DNA from 4 places in the Mesorhizobium sp. M7A.F.Ca.US.005.03.1.1 genome. Region 4 is predicted to be linked to each of the others. Evidence: riboswitches for the same ligand, from Rfam matches in the RefSeq annotation. Region 4 holds a riboswitch; each other region holds the start of a gene.
The links. Region 4 has a riboswitch for cobalamin ahead of EN990_RS17180 (ABC transporter ATP-binding protein). Riboswitches for the same ligand answer to the same signal wherever they lie in the genome.
Positions count from the first base shown of each region.

Region 1: another riboswitch for cobalamin. It lies ahead of bluB (5,6-dimethylbenzimidazole synthase); the one in region 4 lies ahead of EN990_RS17180 (ABC transporter ATP-binding protein).
Region 2: another riboswitch for cobalamin. It lies ahead of EN990_RS29595 (DUF1636 family protein); the one in region 4 lies ahead of EN990_RS17180 (ABC transporter ATP-binding protein).
Region 3: another riboswitch for cobalamin. It lies ahead of EN990_RS08245 (aromatic ring-hydroxylating dioxygenase subunit alpha); the one in region 4 lies ahead of EN990_RS17180 (ABC transporter ATP-binding protein).

Region 1 covers NZ_RZRO01000056.1:3,205-7,673, forward strand. The annotation lists gene EN990_RS21720 (TetR/AcrR family transcriptional regulator) at 1-582, shown strand, start outside; gene EN990_RS21725 (hypothetical protein) at 872-1,855, shown strand; partial or broken gene bluB (5,6-dimethylbenzimidazole synthase) at 1,978-2,703, opposite strand; cobalamin riboswitch at 2,706-2,886, opposite strand; gene EN990_RS21735 (histone deacetylase family protein) at 3,008-3,934, shown strand; gene EN990_RS21740 (exodeoxyribonuclease VII small subunit) at 3,938-4,189, shown strand; gene EN990_RS21745 (DUF2277 domain-containing protein) at 4,300-4,469, shown strand, end outside.
Region 2 covers NZ_RZRO01000106.1:439-4,907, forward strand. The annotation lists partial or broken gene EN990_RS29585 (cobaltochelatase subunit CobN) at 1-900, opposite strand, end outside; gene cobW (cobalamin biosynthesis protein CobW) at 919-1,956, opposite strand; gene EN990_RS29595 (DUF1636 family protein) at 1,959-2,387, opposite strand; cobalamin riboswitch at 2,426-2,630, opposite strand; gene EN990_RS29600 (winged helix-turn-helix domain-containing protein) at 2,661-3,860, opposite strand; gene EN990_RS29605 (NADH-quinone oxidoreductase subunit A) at 4,192-4,469, shown strand, end outside.
Region 3 covers NZ_RZRO01000012.1:42,501-46,969, reverse strand. The annotation lists gene EN990_RS08250 (hybrid-cluster NAD(P)-dependent oxidoreductase) at 1-581, opposite strand, end outside; gene EN990_RS08245 (aromatic ring-hydroxylating dioxygenase subunit alpha) at 607-1,854, opposite strand; cobalamin riboswitch at 1,969-2,171, opposite strand; gene EN990_RS08240 (DUF680 domain-containing protein) at 2,683-2,880, shown strand; gene EN990_RS08235 (DUF680 domain-containing protein) at 2,960-3,160, shown strand; gene EN990_RS08230 (DUF680 domain-containing protein) at 3,230-3,475, shown strand; gene ugpC (sn-glycerol-3-phosphate ABC transporter ATP-binding protein UgpC) at 3,555-4,469, opposite strand, start outside.
Region 4 covers NZ_RZRO01000038.1:5,963-10,431, forward strand. The annotation lists gene EN990_RS17170 (alanine racemase) at 1-780, shown strand, start outside; gene EN990_RS17175 (AraC family transcriptional regulator) at 786-1,619, opposite strand; cobalamin riboswitch at 1,875-2,082, shown strand; gene EN990_RS17180 (ABC transporter ATP-binding protein) at 2,247-3,035, shown strand; gene EN990_RS17185 (ABC transporter substrate-binding protein) at 3,085-4,032, shown strand; gene EN990_RS17190 (iron ABC transporter permease) at 4,062-4,469, shown strand, end outside.

The sequences.
Region 1 (4,469 bases), on a different contig from region 4:
GCCGAGACGCGCGCAAAGCTGATCGCGGCGGCCCGCCATGCCTTCGGCACAACAGGCTATGCGGAAGCCTCGATGGATGATTTCACCGCTTCGGCCGGGCTGACGCGCGGCGCGCTCTATCATCATTTCGGCGACAAGAAGGGGCTGCTGCAGGCGGTCATAGCCCAGATCGACGGCGAGATGGCGGCGCGCATCAATGAGGTCGCGTCGAGAGCGCCGACCCGCTGGCAGCATTTCGTCGACGAGTGCTCGACCTATATCGAGATGGCGCTGGAGCCGGAAATCCAGCGCATCATGTTCCGGGATGGCCCGGCCGTGCTGGGGGATCCAGCGCAATGGCCGAATGCCAGTGCGTGCATCGTGTCAATGACCGACCATCTGACCGCGCTGCAGGAGGAGGGGGTCGTTGTCTCGAGCCTCGACCCCGAGACGGCCTCGCGACTGATCAACGGAGCGAGCAGCCAGGCAGCGCAACGGATCGCCAATTCGGACGACCCCGAAGCGACGTCCAAGAAGGTGGTGACGGCGTTCAAGCAACTGCTCGAAGGCCTGCTCAAGAAGCCGGATCCGCAGTCGAATTGAAGTTCCCACCGGAGCTTTTCGTGCCGGCAGCTGTTCCCGATAGGAATTTTTTCTCGACACCTGCCCTCAGCTAAGGTACATATTCGTCCATGGTGCTGATTTGCGCCGGTGACCCGCCGCACAGGCGGGTTTTTCGTTTGATGCTCCGTCAGACAATGCGCCGGCGAAAGGCTGCGAAAGAAAACCGTTGCCCAGAATTCGTCGCCCTGTGGTGCCAGGGCCGGCAATTGACAATCGTCGGGTTGAGTTCATCCTCTTCCACCATCTCTGAGGCGGAGATTCGGGGCACATGTGGGATTTCGAGATCGGCCGGTCGGTGTCCATCATGATGCGGACCTGGCCGTTCATCGTCTTTCGTATGATCGTCTATTTCGGCATCACGCTGGCCTACATCATGGCGACCGGCACCGGTGCCTCGGTCGGCTATGGTGTCGGCCATATCTCCACCGATCCCGACGGGCCCATGTCCTTTGCCCTGTGGGGCGGCGTGGTCGGGTTTGGCATCGTCTCGATCGCGGTCTACTGGATCCGTGAATACATCCTCTATATCGTCAAGGCCGGCCACATCGCCGTCATGGTTCATCTGATCGACGGCCGCGACATTCCCGGCGGTCAGGACCAGATCGCCTACGCCAGGGATGTCGTCACCCAGCGTTTTGCCGAGGCCAATATCCTTTTCGTCGTCGACCAACTCGTCAAGGGTGCCATCCGCGCCATCACCGGCCTGCTCGGCGGTATCGCCGCCTTCCTGCCGATACCGGGCCTGAGCGGCCTGGTCTCCTTCATCAACACGGTGATCCGCCTGTCGCTGACCTATGTCGACGAGATCATCCTCGGCTACAACATCCGCATCAATTCAGCCTCACCCTTCGAGACGGCGCGCCAAGGCGTCGTGCTCTATGCCCAGAACGGCAAGGTCATGGTCAAGAACGCCGTCTGGCTGGCGGTCATCATGTGGGGCGTGTCGTTCGTCATCTTTCTGATGATGCTGGCGCCTGCCGGCGCCATTCTGTTCCTGATGCCCGGCCAGCTCGCCGGCTGGGCCTTCGTGCTCGCCATCGTCTTCGCCTGGGCGTTCAAGGCGGCCTTCATCGAGCCTTTCGCCATCGCTTGCCTGATGCAGGTCTATTTCAAGACCATCGCGGGCCAGGTGCCGGATCCGGCCTGGGACGCCCGGTTGGCCGAGGCGTCGTCGAAGTTCAGGGAGCTCAAGGACAAGGCGCTCGCCTCCTTCGGCGGTTCGCGCTGGGGTACGGCCGGCGCCACACCCTGATCGGCCGGGCAGGTGGTGTCTGGTGAGGCAGAAACGGTGTTGAGGCGCGCCACGGTGGACTTGAGCTGTGCCTCGCCTTGCCCGGAAAACGTCTCGCTCATGATCAGTTCCGGCAGCGGCAGCCGCCGTCCCCAACCATGCGTTTCAAGGTCCGGTTTGGAAGCGAACTCGGAAACACGGCCGACGCAGAGATAGGCGATTGGCGTTACGTGATCCGGAATGGCCAACAGCCGCTTCAGCGCCTCAGCCTCGATGATGCTCACCCAGCCGACGCCAACGCCCTCGGCACGCGCGGCCAGCCAGAAATTCTGCACCGCGCAGACGGTGCTGTAGAGATCCATCTCCGGATTGTGCCAGCGTCCCAGCGGCGAACCCTTCGAGCGCTGCCGGTCGCAAGTGATGCAGATGTTGAGCGCGCTTTCGCAGATGCCTTCCAGCTTGAGCTTGCGGTACAGCGCCTGTTTTTCCGCCTCGATCGCCGGCAGTTCCTGCTCGCGCGCGGCCAGGAACAGGTCGCGCACCTCCGCTCGTCGTCCGGCATCGCGAATGACAATGAAATTCCATGGCTGCATGAAGCCGACCGATGGCGCGTGATGGGCGGCAAGCAGCAGCCGCGCCAGCACGTCGTCATCGATCGCGTTGGGCAGGAAATGGCTGCGCACGTCGCGCCGCGTGAACATGGCGCGATAGACCGCATCGCGCGCATTCTGGTCGAATCCATCGTCAATGGCAGCGGTCATATGTTCCGGCATCGCTTGTCCCCTTGCGATTGCAGATTCAAAACGGTCAGAGCGTACGCTGTGCGTCCAAATGGACGCACGTCGCTCTGATGCCACCCGCCCGACCATGCGGATGACGATGCCTGCCAGGCCGGTCTTCTGGCTTGGGATCAACCCGCGTCCGGTGCCTTCCCGTCATCGACAGTGGCATTTACCGGCGCGGTCCCCCTCACAGCGTTGGGCACGCCACGGAATTCAACCGTGTTCCCGATTCTCCCGCTTGCGGCGGGCACCAGGCAGTACCAAGGACTTTACGCCGAAGCGCCGGCGGGGCCAATGCCTGCGGCGACACGAATGGACGCAGGCGCGATTTTCCCCAGTCATCGGCCGCCCGTGCATGGCCTTTGTCGATCGGGGTCACTAGATTAGGACGATGACCACCCGTCTCTACACGCATCCGATCTTCCTCGAGCATCTCACGCCGCCCGGACATCCCGAGCGGCCCGACCGCCTGCGCGCCATCGAGCGCGTGCTCGATGAGGAAGCCTTTGCCGCGCTCGATCGTATCCAGGCGCCGGAAGGCGACGAGGCCACCATCCTCTACGCGCATCCCGCCGATTTCGTCGCCCGCGTGCGCGCCGCCATCCCCGACGAGGGGATTGCCCGCATCGATGCCGACACCACTGCCAGTCCGAAGAGCTGGCAAGCGGCGATCACCGCGATCGGCGCCGCCAACGCCGCCGTCGATGATGTCTTTTCGGGCCGCGCCGACAACGTCTTCGTCGCCGCCCGGCCGCCCGGCCATCATGCCGAAAAGACCACGGCCATGGGCTTCTGCCTGTTCAACACGGCGGCGATCGCGGCGCGTTATGCGCAGAAGAAACACGGTGTCGAGCGCGTTGCCATCGTCGACTGGGACGTGCATCACGGCAATGGCACGCAGGATATTTTCTGGGACGATCCCTCGGTGCTCTATTGCTCGACACACCAGATGCCGCTTTATCCCGGCACCGGAGCGAAGACCGAAACGGGCGCCGGCAATATCGTCAACGCACCGCTGGCGCCGCAGACCGGCAGCGAAGTGTTTCGCGATGCCTTCCTGTCGCGCGTCCTGCCCGCGCTCGACAATTTCGCGCCCGACCTGATCATCATTTCGGCCGGGTTCGACGCGCACCACCGCGATCCGCTGGCCGAGATCAATCTGACCGAGGATGATTTCGACTGGGCGACCGGCCAGTTGATGCAGCGCGCGGCACGCCACAGCGGCAACCGGCTCGTAAGCCTGCTCGAGGGCGGCTACGATCTGCAGGGATTGGCATTTTCGGTCGCCGCCCATGTCGGGCGACTGATGAAAGGATGAATGATGGCTGGTGAGACCAACGAAGACGTCAAGGCGATGAGCTTCGAGCAGGCACTCGATGCGCTGGAGAAGATCGTCGATGATCTGGAGCGTGGCGACGTGCCGCTCGACCAGTCGATCAGGATCTATGAACGTGGCGAGGCGCTGAAGGCGCATTGCGACCGGCTGCTGAAGGCCGCCGAGGACAAGGTCGAGAAGATCAGGCTGTCGCGCGACGGCAAGCCGGTTGGAACGGAGCCGCTCGACGCGGATTGAGGCCGGTCCGAACGATGGCCTCGCCTCACCGGTTTTTGGACATGATCATGATCGAGGCTATAACTCGTTCCGATTGAAACAGCTCAAGGACAAGAGGAGATACGGAAGCGATGTGCAGAAACATCAAGACCCTGTTCAATTTTGATCCGCCGGCAACCAATGACGAGGTGCGCGACGCGGCCCTTCAGTTCGTCCGCAAGCTGAGCGGAACGACGCGACCCTCGAAGCAGAACCAGCACGCCTTCGATCATGCCGTCGACGCCATCGCGGCCTCGGCGCG
Region 2 (4,469 bases), on a different contig from region 4:
GCGGCGGGTGGTGGCGACGATGACCTGGAAGACAGGCACGCCGGCGCGGTCGAACAGCGTTTCGATGCCGGGTTCGGCGCCTGAGGCGAAAGCGGTCGCGGTGATGATGGCGGCGGGCTTCAGCGCCGTCAGTGCTGTTTGCACGAATGCCAGGGATGCCGGGTCCTTGAGGCTGGAGACGAAGATCGGGACTGGGTCGATGCCGCGCTGCCGCAGCGCTTCAACAAGCGCATCGATGGGCGCGACATCGGCGGCCAGCAGCATCGAGCGATAGAACAGGATGGGGATGATAGGAGCGTTGACGTTGTAAGCGCCAGCATTCGATAAGTCCGGCTTCTCCACAACTCCACATCCAGGCACGTAAAAACCAGCTTTCGGCACCACCACCGGGCCGATAACTTCCGCATCCGACCCCGCCAGCCGCGCCAATTTCCGCACCAGTGCGCTCATATTCGCCGGGCCGCCCTCGCGGAAATAGTCGAGCAGGCCGTCCAACTCCTCGCGCGGCAGCGTCGAGGCTTCGATCAGGCGCAGATCCTCGTCGCGGCATTCGCCGGGCAGCAGCGCCAGTTTTATGCCGCGTTCGCGGGCGGTCGAGGCAAGCTGGTCGCAGCCGTAGCGCCACCAGTCGTAGCCGCCGAGGATGCGCACGAGGATGATCTTGGCATGGCGGGCGACGCTGTCGACCCAGAGGTCGACGGACATGGGATGGCGCAGGTCGCGCAGTGCGGCCAGCCGCATCGAGGGCAGGCGGTCGGCATCGGTCCTCCACGCCGCCGCCAGTCCGGCGAGGTCGCTGTCGGTGAAGGACAGCGCCACGATATCCGCCGGCGTCTGCCGCAGATCGACCGGCTCGGCGAGGTCGTCGAGCGAGGCGGATGTCGTGGTTAGGATGTGCATCGCAATCCGTGTCCGAAATCAGCCGGCGAGTATACGCTCGATCGCCGGGCGGTTCAGCCCTTTCAGGCCGATGACGACGAGGCGCGAGCGGCGGTCGTCCTGCGCGGTCCAGGCGCGGTCATAGTAATGATTGACGCGCGGCCCGACGGCCTGCAGCAACAGCCGCATCGGCTTGCCGCCGACCTCGACGAAGCCTTTTACACGCAGCACGTTCTCTTCTTCTGCGACCGTGGCGACGCGTTTTGCCAGTTCATCGGGATTGGCGACCGAGGCTATGTCGACAATGAAGGTGTCGAAGTCGTCATGCTCGTGGTCGAAGGCGCCGTCATGATGGGATTTGCGGTTCTCGATGTCGTCCTCGACGGCGAGACCGAGCCCGAGCAGCACGGAGGGATCGACCTTGCCATGCGAGGTCGGCACGATCTTCACTGCGCGGGCGGAGTGTTCGCCAATGATGGCATTGGCGCGGGCGGTGCCGGCGGCGTCCATCAGGTCGCTCTTCGACAGGATGATCAGGTCGGCGCAGGCGATCTGGTCCTCGAACAGTTCTTCCACCGGATCGTCGTGGTCGAGCGTCTCGTCCCCGGCGCGCTGCGCCTGGAGGGCCTCCATGTCGTTGGCGACGCGGCCTTCGGCCAATGCCGGTCCGTCGACCACGGCGATGACGCCATCGACGGTCACCCGGCTTTTCACGCTCGGCCACTGAAAGGCCTGGACCAGCGGCTTGGGCAGTGCCAGGCCCGAGGTTTCGATCAGGATATGGTCGACCTTCGGCGTCAGCGACAGGATTTGGTCGAGCGCCGGGACGAAATCATCGGCGACAGTGCAGCAGATACAGCCATTGGCCAGTTCTACGATGTTTTCCTCGGGGCAGGTGTCGATACCGCATCCCTTGAGGATCTCGCCATCGATGCCGATGTCGCCGAATTCGTTGACGATGATGGCGATGCGCTTGCCGCCGGCGTTTTCCAGGAGATGGCGGACCAGCGTCGTCTTGCCGGCGCCGAGGAAGCCGGTGACGACGGTGCAGGGAACGCGGGATACGGAAGTGGTCATGGTCAATCCTTCAGCATGTCGATGGGTGGAATGCGGGCCACGAGGCCGCGCTTGAGGCTATCGGGGCGGCCACGCCACGGGATCAGGCCATCTTTCGAGGTGGCGAAGAGCTTTGCGCCTGTCACGAGGTCGGCGCCGCTGGTCGCGGTCAGGTCGCCGAAGACATAGCTCCAGCAGCCGTCGCGCAGGATCGCGGCGCTGAGGCGCCGCTTGCAATTGCCAAGGCATTCGACGCTGCGGATGCGGATATCGTCGCCAGCGGCGGCGCGGCGCGTGTCGTCCGTCAGCAACTCGCCGGCGCGGGGATGAGCGTCGGAGCCGGTCTCATTGCGGCAGGAGCCGCAGACGATGATGGTGACGCCGGCCAAGGCATCATCATGGCCGGACGAAATATCCGCTGTGCCAGCCGAAAAACTGCTGTCGTGGTCCAAAGATCGGGCTCCTTGCCCGGAAACCCGCCGGGCGATCGGATTCTACAGTCGCAGACGGCAGGTCTCCTGGCTCGCGAGTCATCGCCTTGGGTAGCCGCCTTCCCGGGAATTCCCAGTGGTTTTCGGCCTTGGCTCTTCGCTTACAGTTGCGGGGACAGCCGCGGATTTGGGATTTTGCCCCGCACCGCATTCCCTCTTAGCCCTTGCCGTTGCGGGCAAGGGACCATCTGGAACCGGATTTAGGCTTTTGCGGGCGGCGGTGTCAACGCGAGCTTACGACACCGCTATGTCGGCCAGCGCCGGCCCCAAATCCCCGGCAGGCGTCACTTCGATGCGTTCGAGCCCGAGCCAACCCTGCATCTGCTTCAATTCCTCGAACAGCTCCGCAGCGGTTTCAGGCGGCGCACCGGGCTCCGCATAGGCTGCATGGACGCGCAGTATGCTGGCCGGGCGATCGGCCTTGAGGTCGACGCGTGCCACGATCCTGTCGCCGAGCAGGAACGGCAGGACATAATAGCCGTATTGCCGCTTGTCGGCCGGCGTGTAGATCTCAATGCGGTAGTGGAAGTCGAACAGCCGCTCTGTGCGCGAGCGTTCGAAGACGACAGGATCGAACGGCGCCAGCAGGGCGCGGGCCTCGATCTTGCGCGGCAGACGCGCGTCTTTATGAAGATAGGCGGGCTTGTCCCAGCCTTCGACGCGCACCGGCAGCAACTCGCCCGTTTCAACCAGTTCCTCCAGCCGGCCTTTCATATCGGCCGGCGACAGGCGGAAATAATCGCGCAAATCGCCTGAAGTCGCCACGCCGTGGGCGCGGGCGGAAATGCGCAGCAATTCGCGGTGCGCGTCCTCAGGCGTCGGCACCGGCAGGTCGAGGATCGCCTGCGGCAGCACGCGCTCGGGCAGGTCATAGAAGCGCTCGAAACCGCGGCGGTGCGCCGTGGTGATGCGGCCGGCCCAGAACAGCCATTCGAAGGCGTGTTTGGCATGGCTCCAGCCCCACCAGCCGCCCGAACCTTTCTGGCCCTCCAGCGCGGAAGCGGCGATCGGGCCGCGCTCGGCGACCTCGCGGTAGATCTCTTCGATGTAGGCGGCGTGCTCGCGGCCCCATTTGGCGAGACCCAGATACATTTCCTCGCCCCGCTCGGCGCGCTGCATGCGCCAGCGCATCAGCGGGTATGTCTCGACCGGCAGGAAGGAGGCCTCGTGCGCCCAATATTCGAAAACCATGCGCTTGCGCGTCACGGCCGCGTTGTCGAGCAGCGAGAACGGGTAGGGGCCAAGGCGCGAATAGAGCGGCATATAATGAGCGCGCACCACCGCGCTGACGGAATCGATCTGCAACAGGCCGGTGCGGGAGAGCGTGCGGGCAAAATGCCGTCGGTCGGGCGTGCCGGTCGGGCGAGGATCGAGGAACCCTTGGGCGGCAAGGGCGATGCGCCGGGCCATCGGGAGCGAGATCTTTTCCTTCATGCAGGTATCACTTTGACGTGTTTTGACCGAGGGTCGAATGGCTGATTCCAACCCATGCTAGCAGGGTTTTGGCGGCATCCATGTCAGGAGAGAAAAGTGGAGTAAAAAGCGAAGGAAATCAAACAGGAGCGGATCGGACCAGTTTGCCGCGATATGCCGTCCAGGTCGATGTTTTGAACAAGGTTTGACTTGCTTCGCTGGAAGTGCTGCGCTAACCCTCGCCGCGTTGCAGCATAGGCCCTTAAAACGGTTCAGCGGTTAAACTGTCACGCTTCCGCATTAGGGTCCGGTGCTGTAATCAACGTGGATTGGCGCCAACGGAAAGCCGAGCATGAACGCACTCTTGAGCTCATACCTGCCCATCGTCCTGTTCATAGGCGTGGCGCTGGTTGTCGGCCTGGCGCTGCTGGCCGCGCCCTTCCTGGTGGCCTACCGCAATCCCGATCCCGAAAAGCTTTCCGCCTACGAGTGCGGTTTCAACTCGTTCGACGACGCCCGCATGAAGTTCGACATCCGTTTCTACCTGGTGTCGATCCTGTTCATCATCTTCGACCTGGAAGTAGCCTTCCTGTTTCCGTGGGCGGTGTCGTTTTCGAAGATCGGCATGCT
Region 3 (4,469 bases), on a different contig from region 4:
GACCGCTCCTCGATCATGAAGCCGAGCGACAGCCCAGGCATGCGGCTGCCGAGCAGTTCGAGCTCCTTGCGGAAAATGATCTCTTCCGGGCGGCGCGCGCAGTTGACGAAGCCGACATCGGTCCATGGCGCGCAGTCGTTCAGCCAGCGCAGCATCGACATCATCGGCGTCACGCCGGAACCGGCCGAAATGAACAGATATTTGGCGGCCGGGTGGCTATGCAGCGAGAAGTCGCCGGTCGGCCCATAGGCCTTGACGTGCGAACCGGGCGTCAGATGGTCGAACATCCAGCGCGTACCGGTGCTGCCCGCCTGCGCCTTGACCGTCACCGCGATCGAGAACGGCCGCGACGGCGAGGACGACAGCGTGTAGGTGCGCATCAGCGGCCCGTCCGATGTCGGCAGTTCCAGAGTCACGAACTGCCCCGGTTTGTAGCGGAACCAGGTCTGGTTGTCGGAGCGGAAGGTGAAGGTCTTCACGTCAGGCGCTTCGTCGCTGACGCCGATCACTTCCAGCACCTGCAGCCTGTCGTTCCAGGGCGTCATCTGGTCGAGATGGCGATAGAGGCCAAGGTCCGTCATCGCATTCATCCTCTTATCCCCTGGGCTAGGCGACGCTGCGCAGGGCCGGCCGGCCGCCTTCGGCAAGGCGCGGCCCGATGAACGACGCGTACCACTCGACGAACTGGATCACGCCGCCCTCATGCAGCTCCGAATAGGGGCCTGGTTCATAGGCAGGCGACAGGATGCCGAAGGCGTTTTCCTCGACGATGCGGCGGTCCTGGTCGTTGGTCTCGGTCCAGACATGGGTGAGCTCAGCGAGGTCGTAGTCGACGCCTTCGACCGCATCCTTGTGGACGAGCCATTTCGTTGTCACCGCGGTTTCCGTGGCACTGATCGGCAGCACGCGGAAGGTAACGGCGTGGTCGCCGAGGATATGGTTCCAGGTCGTCGGATAGTGATAGAGCAGCAAGGAGCCGATGCGGTCGGTTGAAACGCTGTCGGACAGGTTCTTCTGGACCGCCCGTTTTCCCGTCATGGTGTAGCTGACGGCATCGCGCAGCAAGGGCGCGCGGGTGGCGCGGTACTGCCCTGCCGGATCGATGCGGAATTTGCTCGGCAAGCCTGATGCCTCGCATCTGGCCCAGTGTGCGACCATTTCAGGGTCGCTGTCGGCGCCATGGACGCCGGTTATGGTTGGAGCCTCGGGGAAGGTCTTGCACAACTCGGGATGATTGGCGGCGCAGTGGTAGCACTCGCGGTTGTTTTCCCAGACCAGCTTCCAGTTGCCCTTCTCGACGATCGTGCTCTCGAAGGCGATCTTTGCTTCACGCAGCCGGTGCGGCAAAAGATAGGGTTCGATCATCGCCCGCATCGGCGCGAAATCTGCCGGTTCCTTGGCCAGGCAGATGAAGATGTAGCCGCCGACGCTCTCGCAGGCGACCGGCTTCAGGCCGAAATCACTCTTGTCGAAACCGTCGGCCATCTGGCGGGCAAACAGCAGGCGGCCGTCCAGCTCGTAGGTCCACTGATGATACGGGCAGACGAGCTTTGCCGCGGTACCCTTCTCCGTGTTGCACACGCGGCTGCCGCGATGGCGGCAGGAATTGTGGAAGGCGTTGATCTTGCCGTGCTGGTCGCGGACAAGGACGACCGGATAATCGCCGACCTGCACGGTGATGTAGCTGCCCGGCTTCGGCAGTTCGCAATCATGGCCGATGAACAGCCAGTCGCGATACCAGATCAGCTCCATGTCGAGCTTGAAGTAGTCCGGATCGGTGTAGAAGGGCTGCTCCAGCGAAAAGCCTTGCCGGCGCCCCTTCAGGAGCCTCAGCATGTCGTTGCGGATATCCATGTCCTGTCCTCGTTTCTAAGGACTGAACTGGTGGTGATGGAGGAAGGATTGAAACACAGGCCGGCTGTGTGCCGGACATGCGCTATCCACCTCTTGACCGCCCACCGCGATCAGTCGAGTCTAAAAATCTCGGGCTGGTTTCCGGGCTCTGGAGTTGTCCTTGCGGACCATCGCGACACCTTCCCAGGCGGTTGCCCAGTGGTCTCCCGTTGCGACTTGAACTCCACCACCGTTGCGGGGGCAGCGCCGGATTCTGACCGGCTTCCCAATTCTCCGCCTCGTCGTCACGAAGCGGCACCTGAGATGGTATGATCTAACCACGATCGCGGGCGCGCCGTCGGCATGAAAACGACATCGTATCCATGCGGCGCGACACGGCATGCGAAACGCTACTGCAGCTCGTCGCGGGCCGAGATCCCACCTCCCGGGCGGCCATTTGCCGGCTGCGATCTTCCCGAATCCGACCCTTCGCGGGGGGTCAAAAAAGGTTAATGGTTTCGAAAAGTGACTATTAGCTCGCCCTAAAATCGAACCGAACGGTTCGTTTCTGTTGACGGTGCGTGCAGGACGGTGTGAACGCTGGGCCTCTGAAACAGTCAGTGATCCATCAGGTGGCTACACCTAACACACTGATATGAAGAAGAAAAATGCATCCTTAGATTCCATTGGCACAATTTCAAGGTGGGGATTCATGGTCCACACGGAACAACTTCGTGATTGGAAAAGACGACCTTGCCCTCCCACATCGGGGCTGTCCGAACGACGCGATTTCATTTCCAAGACACGCCGCTAGACGGACGGAAAAAAGACGATACTGGAGTACCAAAAATGAAAAAGATCATTCTCACTGCCGCAGCCCTTCTGGCCATTTCCGGCAGCGCCTTCGCTGGTAGCGACCACTACGGTTCGAACGCCGCGGCAGCCACTGCTGTCGACAGCTCGTACACCGCTTCGACCAAGAAGTCGGAACCGGCTGCTCAGGCGCCTGCCCAGGGTGCTGACCGCAACCTCTTCGGCAACAACTAACAGCCGATTCCCAGTTTTCCGGTCGACGGCGGGCTCGCCCGCCGCCCTGGCGAAATTCAGACATTCAGGAGTATTCAAGATGAACAAGATCCTCATTGCTGCCGCCGCCGTTCTGGCCATCACCGGCAGCGCTTTCGCGGGCAGCGACAACTACGGTTCGAACGGCCCGAACCAGCCTGCCGCCGCTGTGGACCAGTCGTACACGGCTTCCACCAAGACCTCGGAACCGGCTGCCCAGACGCCCGCTCAGGGCAGCGACCGTAACCTCTTCGGTCGCTAACAACCAATTTCGCAACCGACGGCAGCTGTGTCTGCCGTCCTGGCGAAATCCAGAATTCAGGAGACTAAAATGAACAAGATCCTTATTGCTGCCGCCGCCGTTCTGGCCATCACCGGCAATGCCTTCGCCGGCAGCGACAACTTTGGCTCCAATGGTGCCAATCAGCCTGCCGCCACGACTTCGGTCGACAGCACGCGCACCTCTTCGGTACGCAACACCGGTTCGCCGGTCTACAAGCTGCTGAACTCGTCGGGTGACACCACCCAGAAGTCTGCTCCGCAAGGTGCCGACCGCAACCTCTTCGGCAACAACTAACAACCGAAGTCGATCTCCAAGTCAAAGAGCGGCGGGCCCGGCCCGCCGCTCTTTTTTGTGCCTGACACGGCAATTGCGGTTAAGCCGCCTTTGCTTCCACTTCATGCAACGCGAAAGAACGTCCATCCGCGTCGAAGATATGCAGGTCCTCGCCATTGGCGCTCAGCCGCAATGTCGAGCCGCGCTTGACCTCGACATTGCCGGGCAGCTTGGTCACCAGCGGCAGATCGGCGCGGCCGATGTCGACATAGACAAGCTGCACCTCGCCGAGTTGCTCGACATAGTCGACCGTCCCCTCGAACAGATAGTCCGCGCCGCTGGCGATGATCAGGTCCTCCGGCCGCACGCCAAAGCTCACCGCAGCGCCCTTTGCCGAAGCCGGCGTCGCAATCGGCACGGTCGCCTTGCGTCCGCCGACATGGCTGACGACGGTCGGGTTTCCGGTCTTTTCGATGGTCGCCGGCAGGATGTTCATGGCCGGCGAGCCGATGAACTGGGCAACGAACAGATTGCCGGGCTTCTTGTAGAGGTCCATCGGCGTGCCGACCTGCTCGATATGGCCGTCCTTGAGCACCACGATGCGGTCGGCCAGCGTCATCGCCTCGACCTGGTCGTGGGTAACGTAGATCATGGTCGTGTTGGGCATCGATTCCTTGAGCTTGGCGATCTCGATGCGGGTGGCGACGCGCAGCGCGGCGTCGAGGTTCGAAAGCGGCTCGTCGAACAGGAACACCTTCGGATTGCGCACGATGGCGCGGCCGATGGCGACGCGCTGGCGCTGGCCACCCGACATCGCCTTGGGCAGGCGGTCGAGATATTTGGTCAGCTGCAGGATCTCGGCGGCCTGGCGCACGCGGCGGTCGATCTCGGCCTTGTTCTCTTTGCCGATCTTCATCGAGAACGCCATGTTGTCGTAGACGGTCATGTGCGGGTACAGCGCGTAGGACTGGAACACCATGGCGATGCCCCGCTTCGACGGCGGCACGTCGTTCAC
Region 4 (4,469 bases):
GACAGCGAGGAGAGACTGGCGGAATACGGTGCTCTCGCTGACGAACTCGGCATCGGCCTGCGCATCGCTTTCGAGATCGATGTCGGGCTGCATCGCGGCGGCTTTGCTGATCCCGCGGCCTTGTCGAAGGCGCTGAGCGCGTTGCCGGTCCGGCTGCATTGCGAAGGCGTCATGGCCTACGAGGCGCATGCGCCGCTCATTCCCGGCCTTTTCGGCGGACCGGCAAAGGCATTGGCGGAGGCGTCGGCGCAGGCTGCGGCGTTCGTCGCCTGTCTCGGTGCCGACCAGCGCCGCATCCTCAACATCGGCGGCAGCAAGACCGCGCTGCTTCATCGTGGCGGCGCGGCCAATGAAGTGTCGATGGGCTCGGCCTTCGTGCTGCCCAGCGACTTCGATACGCCAGGCCTCGACGGCTTCCAGCCGGCGGCTTTCATCGCTACGCCGATCCTGAAAGTGGTCGAGCCGATGCTGCCTGGCCCGCCGGCCGTTACCCGCCTGCTGCAGGCGCTCGGCCGGTTTCCGCGCAAGGGCTGCTATCTCTATGGCGGCAAGTGGATGGCCGAGCCGGTCTTCCCCCAAGGCATGAAGACGAACGGCCTGCTCGGCCTGTCCTCCAACCAGCAATTCATGGGCTTGCCCGCCGATGCGACCGCAAGGCCAGGCGACTACGCGTTTCTAAGGCCGACGCAGAGCGAGGCCGTGCTGCAGCAATTCGGGTCGATCGACGTGTTTTCCGGCGGAAAGGTCATCGATCGCTGGCCGGCGCTGCCGATGGCGTGATCGAGCTACGCCTTCACCGGTACCCAGATCTCCAGCCCGCCATTGCCGCTGTGGGCATCGAACTCCGGTCCATAGCGCTCGAATTCCGGTGCATCCGCGATTTCGTGACCGGAGTCGGGCAGCCAACTGTTCCAGATCGTGTTGATCGTCCGGCGGATGGATGAGATGTGCTCGCGGTGCGAGAACACCGCATATTTCTGCGCCGGCACCCGCACCCGATAGAAGTCCTTCGGCAGATCCGCAAAGCCGGACACTTCGACGCCGACGACATAGTCGAAATTGCCCGCGTCGTCGCCGTTAAGGCAGACGCCGTAGAAAACGCCTGAGATCTCGCCTGGGATGTTGCCGATATAGGGTGCAAAACGCTGCCACTGCATCGGAATCCCGGCGCTGGTTTCACAGCTGTAGCGTTCGCCGAGGCCGGCGATCAGGAACGGCCGGCTGGTCTCGAAGCGCGGTGGTTCGAGATTGGTGAGGAAGGACTGGTCCATCAGGATCGGCTCCACGAGGTCGAGGTTGTTGGTCGAGCCTTGCGCGCGTACCAGTTCCGGCGTGGTGCCGAACTGATCGCGGAAGGCACGGGTGAACGCCTCATGCGAGTTGTAGCCGGCGTCGAGCGCGACGGCGAGGATGTCGGGCGCTCCGCCGGCCAGCTTGCGCGCCGCCTCGGTCAGCCGGCGTGAGCGCATGTAACCCATCACCGAGCGGCCGGTTGCGGCGCCGAAGGCGCGCGTCACATGAAAACGCGACACGCCGCTGCTTTGCGCGACATCGTCAAGCGAGATCGCCTCCGGCAGATGGCTCTCGACGAACCACAGCGCTTTCTCGGTCGGGTTCATGGGGCTCCTTTTCGCATTGGCCGGATCATCTTGGCGTTTCCTGGCGCGGCCAGTTTGATCGAAATTGCGCATCCCGTGCAATCTGCGCCGATCCCATGGGCTTTCGCTTGACAGCGGGCCGCGTCATCTCCTAAGAATGTTATGTTATTACATAAAATATTATGTTATTACATAAAGTGAGCGTGCAATGCCTGTTTCCCTTAGCTGGCCCACCACTTCGTCCGAGAAATCCATTGCGAAGCGTTTGGTGGAAATCTACGCTGAAGTGGTGATGGTCCCCGAGCCGAAAGGCGAGGGGTGAAAAGGGAACACGGTGAGGCCTGTTCAGGTCGAGGCCGTGGCTGCCCCCGCAACTGTAAGCGGCGAGCAAAATCCGTGAATGCCACTGGCCGGCAAGGCTGGGAAGGCAGGATGGCGCAACGACCCGCGAGCCAGGAGACCTGCCATCACTGAGTTGACCGGACGGGGTGTGCCGGGAGGAAACGCGAGTCCCGGTCTTGTCGGCCGGTTCGCCAGCTTCCTTCCGTCGCCAGTTTTGGAAAGTGACGGAAAGTTGGACGGCTCCATCGATCATCGCATCACCATGCGCACGCTTTGCCGTCCCCGCAATCCGGCGGGCAGCAGCCGATGAGCGCAGTGCTTCTCGAAGCCCATGACCTCTGTGCCATGGCGAATGGGCGGAATCTGGTCCAGGCGGTCAGCTTCTCGGTGGCCGCTGGCGATCGCCTTGCCATCATCGGTCCCAACGGCGCCGGCAAGACGACGCTGCTGCGCATGCTGTCGGGCATGCTGCGGCCAAGTTCCGGCGAGGTGAAGCTTGGCGGACGCGGGCTGGACAGGATTTCGGCCGCCGAGCGGGCGTTGCATATCGCCGTTGTCGGCCAGACCGACCAGCCCGATCCGCGGCTGGCGGTGATCGATTATGTCGAGCTTGGCCGGGTCCCGCACGCCGGGCTGCGGCGCAGGCGCGAGGAACGCGATATCGCCGTCGAGGCGCTGCGCCGGACCGGCCTGCTGCCGCTGCTTGGCCGCACCGTCGGCTCGCTGTCGGGCGGCGAGCGCCAGCGCGCCCAACTGGCGCGCGCCATCGCCCAGCAGCCCAAAATCCTGTTCCTCGACGAACCGACCAACCATCTGGACCCGCGCGCCCGCGGCGAACTGCTCGACCTCGTGGCAGGCTTCGAGATGACGGTGATCGCGGTGCTGCACGATCTGGCGCTGGTAGCACCCTTCGCCACCAGGGTTGCGGTGATGAATCATGCCCGCCTGCAAGCGCTCGCCGCACCGCGCGAAGCGCTGGCCCAACAGCTGATCCGCGAGATTTTCGGCATCGATGTGCTGCGCCTGCGCCATCCGACCGAGGATCGAGAGTTGACGGTGTTCGAGGTTCCGAACCGTGCCGCGCCGCCGTCGTGATTGAAGCCGTTCCATAGTCGACCCGATCCCACCCACAAGGAGCATACCCGTGAAACGCCTCGCTTTTTCGCTTGCCGTCTCGCTGCTGACCTCGACCGCCTTCGCCTTCCCGGTAACCGTCGACAGCTGCGGCAAGCCGCTGACCTTCGACGCGCCGCCGAAGCGCGCTGTCATCCATGATCTGAACATGGCCGAGATGGCTTTCGCGCTGAAATTGCAGCCGTCAATCGTCGGCCTGACCGGCATCACCGGATGGTACAAGGTCGGTCCCGAATTCAAGGCAGAGCAGGGTTCGATCCCGGAGCTGGCGCCGAAATATCCGACGCTCGAAAACCTCGTGGCCGTGGAGCCGGATTTCTTCTTCGCCGGCTGGTACTACGGCATGAAGCCGGGTGGCGAGGTGACGCCCGACACGCTTGCCCCGCACGGCATCAAGACGCTGGTTCTGGCGGAAAGCTGCGTCCATCTCGACAAGAGGCGCCCCGCCGCCTCGATGGACCTGCTCTACGGCGACGTCGAAAAGCTGGGCAAGATCTTCGGCAAGGAGACAGAGGCGGAAAAGCTTGTCTCTGGCTGGAAGGCGCAGCTCGCCGACATCACCGCCAAGGTCGGCAGCGCCAAGGGCACGCGGGTGTTCCTCTACGATTCCGGCGAGGACAAGCCGTTCACCGCAGGCAAGTTCGCCATCCCCAGCGCCATGATCACTGCCGCCGGCGGCGACAACATCATGGCTGACATGGACACCAGCTGGGGCAACACGGATTGGGAAACGGTGGCGTCGCGCAATCCGCAATTCCTCATCCTGCTCGATTACCAGGACGGTGGCGGCTACAGGAAGCTGCTCGACTTCCTGAAGGCGCATCCGGCCATGAAGGAGACCGACGCGGTCAAGAACGAGCGCTTCGTTGCCCTCCGCTACGCCGAGCTGACGCCTGGACCCGCCAACATCGAAGCGATCGACAAGATCGCCAAGGCCATGCACCCGGAAGCATTTTGAGCTTGCGCCATCCGGCATTTGCGTTGGCCATGCTGGCGGGAGCGGCGGCGATCGCCGCTCTCGCTCTGCTGTCGATCGCCTATGGCTCGACGCTGATCCCGCTGGCCGACGTTGTAGCAGCGCTTGGCCGCGCAATCGGCTTAGGCGGGCACGACGTGTCCGGGCCGGTCGGCAAGATCGTCGTCGATCTGCGGCTGCCGCGCACGATCCTGGCCATCTGCGTCGGCGCGGGCCTCGGCGTCGTCGGCGCGCTGCTGCAGACAGTGACCCGCAACGATCTCGCCGATCCGTTCCTGTTCGGCCTGTCGTCGGGCGCCGCCGCCGGTGCTGTTTCCGTCATCACCGTCTTCGGCGACAGCTTTGGCATCTGGACGTTGCCGGTCGCGGCCTTCACCGGCGGCATATTGGCCGCCGGCGTCGTCCTGCTGCTGGTCGCG